DNA from 2 places in the Nocardioides sp. NPDC057577 genome. Region 2 is predicted to be linked to the other one. Evidence: riboswitches for the same ligand, from Rfam matches in the RefSeq annotation. Region 2 holds a riboswitch; the other holds the start of a gene.
What was found. Region 2 has a riboswitch for cobalamin ahead of ACFU7D_RS28655 (nitrite reductase). Riboswitches for the same ligand answer to the same signal wherever they lie in the genome.
Positions count from the first base shown of each region.

Region 1: another riboswitch for cobalamin. It lies ahead of ACFU7D_RS15485 (ABC transporter substrate-binding protein); the one in region 2 lies ahead of ACFU7D_RS28655 (nitrite reductase).

Region 1 is NZ_JBHVGB010000070.1:19,214-22,412, reverse strand. It holds gene ACFU7D_RS15495 (sugar ABC transporter ATP-binding protein) at 1-401, opposite strand, end outside; gene ACFU7D_RS15490 (NAD(P)H-dependent oxidoreductase) at 580-1,278, shown strand; cobalamin riboswitch at 1,302-1,489, shown strand; gene ACFU7D_RS15485 (ABC transporter substrate-binding protein) at 1,543-2,580, shown strand; gene ACFU7D_RS15480 (FecCD family ABC transporter permease) at 2,577-3,199, shown strand, end outside.
Region 2 is NZ_JBHVGB010000273.1:1,354-4,552, forward strand. It holds gene ACFU7D_RS28650 (ABC transporter substrate-binding protein) at 1-822, opposite strand, end outside; cobalamin riboswitch at 925-1,130, shown strand; partial or broken gene ACFU7D_RS28655 (nitrite reductase) at 1,186-1,374, shown strand; gene ACFU7D_RS28660 (precorrin-8X methylmutase) at 2,005-2,673, shown strand; partial or broken gene ACFU7D_RS28665 (precorrin-2 C(20)-methyltransferase) at 2,670-3,199, shown strand, end outside.

The DNA of each region.
Region 1 (3,199 bases), on a different contig from region 2:
ACGCCGAGCCGGGCGAAGAGCTCGACGACCTCGGTGCGCATCGCGGCGCGGTCGATCTTGCCCCAGCGGTTGGTCGGCTGGCGCCCCATGAAGATGTTCTCGGTGACGGAGAGGTCGGGGAAGAGGGTCGGCTCCTGGTAGATGACCGCGACCCCGGCCTGCTTGGCGTCGGCGGTGTTGCGGAAGTCGACCTGCTCCCCGGCGAGCAGGTAGTCGCCCGCGTCACGGCGGTAGAGCCCGGCGACGATCTTGACCAGGGTCGACTTCCCGGCTCCGTTCTCCCCCACGAGCGCGTGGATGGATCCGGCCTCGACCCGGAGGCTTCCGGACCGGAGGGCGCGTACGGGGCCGAACGACTTGGCCACGTCCCGCAGCTCCAGTGCGGCGGGTGTGTCCGGCATGGGCAGCTCCTCGAATTGAAAGGTTTCAAGCCTGGTTTACGCTAGTGATGGCAATCACATACGTCAACACTCTGAGGCCGCTAATTTGAGCGAGATCCGGACTTTGTCATCAGACCGTGTCGGCGCCGGCCTGTCTCCAGGCGGGAATCCCACCGCGTCAGACGGCGTTCAGAGCCCTATGCACGCACTCTGGGTATGGGCACATCCGCACGCGGCATCACTCAACGGACGGCTGCGCGAGGTCGGCATGAACGCCCTCGGCACAGCCGGCTGGAGCGTCGACGAGATCGACCTCTATCGAGAAGGTTTCAATCCACTTCTGGTGGAGCGCGGCGAGGCTGATGTACGCCACCACCAGGACCGGCTACGGGAGGCCGATCTGCTGGTCGTGCAGTTCCCGCTGTGGTGGTATTCGGTGCCCGCCATCCTCAAGGGCTGGATCGACCGCGTCTTCGAGTCGGGGTTCGCCTTCGACGTACCGGATCCGGAGACCGGCAAGCCGCTCAAGTACGGCAAGGGCGGCCTGGTCGGCAAGCGCGCGCTGACCGTCGTCACCGCCGGCGACCGGGCCGCGACCCTCGGTCCGCGTGGGATCAGCGGCGACATCGAGGACGTCCTGTGGCCACTGCTGCACGGCACGTTCTGGTACACCGGGATGGACCCGCTGCGACCGCACCTGATCACCGACGCCGACACCATGAACCCGCAGGTCATGGCCCGGATCGAGGCCGACCTGACCGTACGTCTCGAGGGCGTGATGACGGAGCCGCGGATCGACTACCGGCCCATGGCCGAAGAGCACTACGACCACACGATCAGGCTCCACGACTCGGTCGCACCCGGGGAGGACGGGCTGAGCGCCCATCGCGAGGGCTGAGGCCACGCGCGGGCGGAGCCGCCTGCTACGGTCTTCTGGCCAGCCGCTCGGGACGTAGTCCCGGCACGGGAACCCGGTGAGAGTCCGGGACTGACGCGCAGCGGTGTGGGTGACGGACGGGACACTGTGCCACTGGGCCCTCGGGCCTGGGAAGGCGTCTCGCGCCGGTCGATCCCGAGTCCGAAGACCTGCTGGCCCTGCAGCACACCGCTGCCGGTCAGCACGGGCGACGCGCACCAGCCCGCGACCCGCTCGAGGACCGACGTGCATCCCTCCCGCACCATCCGAACTCTCACCGCGAGCACCGTTCTGGTGCTCGGCTCCACGCTGGCCGGCTGCGCCGCCGACCAGCCCTCCGGCACACAGCAGGCGGCCGCCGGCACCGCCGGCTTCCCGATCACCCTGACCAACTGCGGCCGCGAGATTACGCTCGAGGCACCGCCGGAGCGCGTCGTCTCGCTCAACCAGGGCTCCACGGAGATCCTGCTCTCGCTCGGCCTGGCCGACCGGGTCGTCGGCTCCGCGACCTGGACCGACCCGGTGCTCGACTGGCTGGCCGCGGCCAACGAGGACGTGCCCCGGCTGGCCGAGAACGCGCCCTCCTACGAGCGCGTCCTGGAGACCGAGCCGGACTTCGTCACAGCCTCCTTCGCCAGCACTCTGGGCGAGGGCGGGGTGACCACACCCGAGAACCTGGAGAAGCTCGGCGTGGGCTCCTACCTCTCCCCCGCCGAGTGCCTCAAGGACAACGAGGGCGACGACGACGGCACCCGCCACGACGCCCTCGAGATCGAGACCATCTTCGGCGAGATCACCGACCTGGCGCGGATCTTCGGCGTCCCCGAACGGGGCGAGGAACTCGTCGCCGACCTGTCGGAGCGGCTGGAGAAGGCCCGGGCCGAGGCCCCTGCCGGCGAGGTGAGCGCGATGTACTGGTTCGCCAACTCGGAGTCGCCCTACCTGGCCGGCTGCTGCGGCGGCCCCGGGATCATCGGCCGCACCCTCGGCGTGGAGAACGTCTTCGACGACACCACCGACGAATGGCCGCAGATCAACTGGGAGACCGTCGCCGAGCGCAACCCCGACGTCATCGTCCTCGGCGACCTGACCCGCAAGAGCCAGACCGCCGAGACCGCCCGCGCGAAGATCGACTACCTGAAGACCAACCCGGTCACGTCGCAGATGGAGGCGGTGAAGAACGACCGCTTCGTGACTCTCTCCGGCGCCGAGCTCAACCCGTCGATCCGCACCGTCTACGCCGTCGAGAACGTCGCCGAGCAGCTCGCCGACCTCGGCCTATGAGACTGCGTACGCCGGGCTCCGATCAGCCGAAGCGTCACCCCGGTCGGCCGACTTGGCACGGCGATGACGTCTCGGCCGACGTACGTGACATCTCGACCGACGCACGTGACATCTCGACCGACGCGGGCGACGCCTCGGCCGACGGACGTGACGCCTCGGCGATCGGGATCACCGGCGTCCTGCTGGTCGCGCCCTTGGTGGTGCTGGCCTCGGTCGCGGGGGCGATCACCGTCGGGCCCTCCGACCTGAGCGTCGCCGACGTCTACGGCGTCGTGGCTAACCGGGTCGGCCTCGGCTCTTCCGACCTCACCCTGCTCCAGCAGAGCATCGTGTGGGACCTGCGGCTGCCACGTACGCTGCTGGCGGGGATCTGTGGAGCGGGACTGGCGATCTGCGGGGTGATCCTGCAGTCGCTGCTGCGCAACCCGCTCGCCGACCCGTTCGTGCTCGGCATCTCCTCAGGAGCCTCGACCGGCGCGGTCTCGATCGTCGTGCTGGGCGTCGGATCGGGCGCGATCGGGCTCTCCACCGGGGCGTTCGCGGGAGCGCTCGTGTCGTTCGCGCTCGTGCTGCTGCTGGCCTCGCTCGCCGGCGGCACCACCGACCGGCTCGTCCTGGC
Region 2 (3,199 bases):
GCCGGATGCCGCGCCGCCCAGCGCGGACAGCACGTCGCCCTCGGTGAGGAACCCCGGGCCGTAGAGCCGGATGCGCTTGGCCAGACCCGACTCGCGGTACTGCGTCACGAACGCCTCCGCCTCCTTCCCGGCATAGGCGGCGAAGATCGCGTCCGCGCCCGACTCCTTCACCTTGTCGAAGAGACCCGACCACTCCTCGGTCACCCCCGCCGGGGTGTAGCTCTGACCCGCCACGGTGCTGCCGGACGCCTCGAGGGCGATCATGAAGCTGTCGGAGAACTCATGACCGGTCGCGTCGTCGGAGCCGATGACGTACGCCGAGCCCCGGTCGGTCCCCTGGGCGACCGCCTTCCCGAGCGCGCTGCCCAGGTCCGTGTTGGTCGAGGACGTACGCCACAGGTAGTCGGACCCGTCGGCGAACCCGTCGGCACCGGCGCCGGTCACGATCAGCGGCGTCTCGCTGTTGATCGCCACGTCCTTGGCCGCCAGCGCCGTCTCCGAGCTCACCACCCCGACGACCGCCTGGACCTCGTCGTCCTGGATCAGCCTGGTCACCGCGGCGACGCCGATCTCGGTCCGGTCGCCCTCGTCGGCCTCGACGACGTCGATCAGCCGGCCGCCCAGCTTCCCGCCGTGCTGGTCGAGGTAGAGGTCGAAGCCCCGGGACATGTCGGTGCCGATCGACTTGTGGACGCCGGAGGTCGGCACCACCAGACCGATCGAGACCTTCGACTCCGAGGTCGTGGCGCAGGCCGTCAGGCTGAGTGCGAGCGCCGAGATGGGCGCGAGAACGAGCAGCTGCCGATGAACCGAGCCTGTCACGGGGGACTCCATCTGTGGGGTGGCGCCGGGAGGTTCCGAGTAGGCGAACCCTGGCACAACCGGCGGCCGGAGGGCGAGCAATTCGGTGCCGTGTCCGCAAGTGGGTAGTCTCGCCCTGCCAGTCGTACTCCATGCCTGATGGGGTCAGGGAACCCGGTGAAAGTCCGGGACTGACGCGCAGCGGTGAGGATGACGGGCGGGGCACGCACTCCTTCCGAGGAGGGCAGTCACTGGAGCCTGGCTCCGGGAAGGCGCTCCGCTCCGATCGATTCCGAGTCCGAAGACCTGCTGGCTCTGGCGGCATCCGCCGCCAGGTCACCACGTGCCCCGCGCAAGGGCACATGACGCAGAGCAGGTGTCCTGATGTCGCGAGTCCGAACCGACCGGTGCCCCGGAGTCGGTCGTCCGTGGGCGGCCGAGGACGGCCTGCTGGTGCGGCTGCGGCTGATCGGCGGGTCCGTCTCCTCCGCCGCGCTGCTCTCGCTGATCTCCGTGGCGGAGACCTACGGCGACGGACGGATCCATCTCACCGGCCGCGCCAACCTGCAGGTGCGCGGCCTGCCCTCCGTCGACGGCGCGCTCCCGGGTGAGGTGCTCACCGCGCTGAAGGCGACCGGTCTGGTGCCGGCGCAGACCCATGAGCTCGTACGCAACGTGATGGTCTCCCCGCAGACCGGGCTCGCCGGGGGACGGGCCGACCTGCGCGGCGTCGCGGCGTCGCTGGACAGGCTGCTGTGCGCCTCGCCCCGTCTGGCCGCGCTGCCGGGGCGGTTCCTCTTCGTGCTCGACGACGGCCGCGGCGACCTGGTCTCACGGGAGTGCGACCTGGGCGTGGTGGCGCTCTCCGCGGCTGAGGGTCAGCTCCGGGTCGGTGACTCGTGGGGGCCGGTCGTGCCGCTCGCCGAGGCCGCCTACCGGTTGGTCTCGCTCGCTGCCCGCTTCCTGGACGTACGCGGCGAGGGGCCGTCCGCGCCCTGGCATGTCGCCGAGCTCGACGCACCGATGGTCGAGCCGGTCGCAGCCGACGCCCGGGTGCCGGCGCCGGCCACGGAGCTCGGGTTCGGTGAGGTGCCCGGCGGCGAGCACGTCGGCTTTGCCGAGGGGACCCTGGACCGGGCGGCGGTCACGGCGCTGGCCGAGCGGGCGCCGGCTCTCGTGGTGACGCCGTGGCGCGGCGTACTCGTGCCCTCGCCGCAGGTCCGTCCGACCCGGCGCTACGACTACATCGACCAGGGTCCGGCGATCTACGTCGACTCCTTCGCGACCATCCGGCGCGAGGCCGACCTCTCCGCGGTCCCGGCCGACGCCGAGCGGCTCGCGGTGCGGATGATCCACGGCAGCGGGCAGGTCGACCTCGCCGCCGACCTGGTCATCCACCCCGGCCTGGTGAAGGCCGCGCGGAGTGCCCTGGAGGCCGGGGCGCCGATCCTGTGCGACGCGACGATGGTCGCGACCGGGGTCACGCGCAGCCGGCTCCCGCGTGCCAACGAGGTGCTCTGCATGCTCGGTGACGACCGGGTCCCGGAGCTGGCCCGGATGTGGGGGACGACCCGCACCGCCGCCGCGCTGTCCCTGTGGGAGCCCTACCTCGAGGGTGCGGTGGTCGCCATCGGCAACGCCCCGACGGCGCTCTTCCATCTGCTCGAGATGATCCTCGACGGCGGCCCGCGGCCGGCCGCGATCGTCGGCTGTCCGGTCGGCTTCATCGGCGCGGCCGAGTCCAAGGAGGCGCTCGCCTCGTTCGCCGCCGATCACGGGATCGACATCCCCTTCGTCACCGTCCGGGGTCGTCGTGGCGGCTCCGCGATGACCTCCTCCGCCCTCAACGCACTCGCCCAGGAGCAGGAATGAGCACTCCGATCCGTGGGAGCTTCACCGTCGTCGGGATCGGCCCGGGCGACCCCGAGCTGATCACCCTCAAGGCCGCCCGGCTGATCGGCGCGGCACCTGTGGTCGCCTACCACGCCGGGGTGCGCAAGCAGTCGCACGCCCGCCGGATCGCGTCCTCGCTGATCCCGGCGGAGGCGATCGAGGAGGAGCTGCGCTACCCGGTCACCACCGGGACCACCTCGCACCCGGGCGGCTATGTCGGGGCGATGGCCGAGTTCTACGAGTCCTGCGCGGTCCGACTCTCCGCTCACCTCGACGCCGGCCGCGACGTCGTCCTGCTCGCCGAGGGCGACCCGCTCTTCTACGGCTCCTCGATGTATCTCCACGACCGGTTCAAGGAGGTCTACGAGACCTCCGTCGTGCCGGGCGTGCCCGCCTTCGCAGCAGCCACCGCCGCGGTCTCCACCCCGCTGGTGCGCCAGACCGACGTGCTCACGGTCCTGCCGGGAACGCTGCCCGAGCCCGAGCTCGCCCGTCGGCTGGCCGA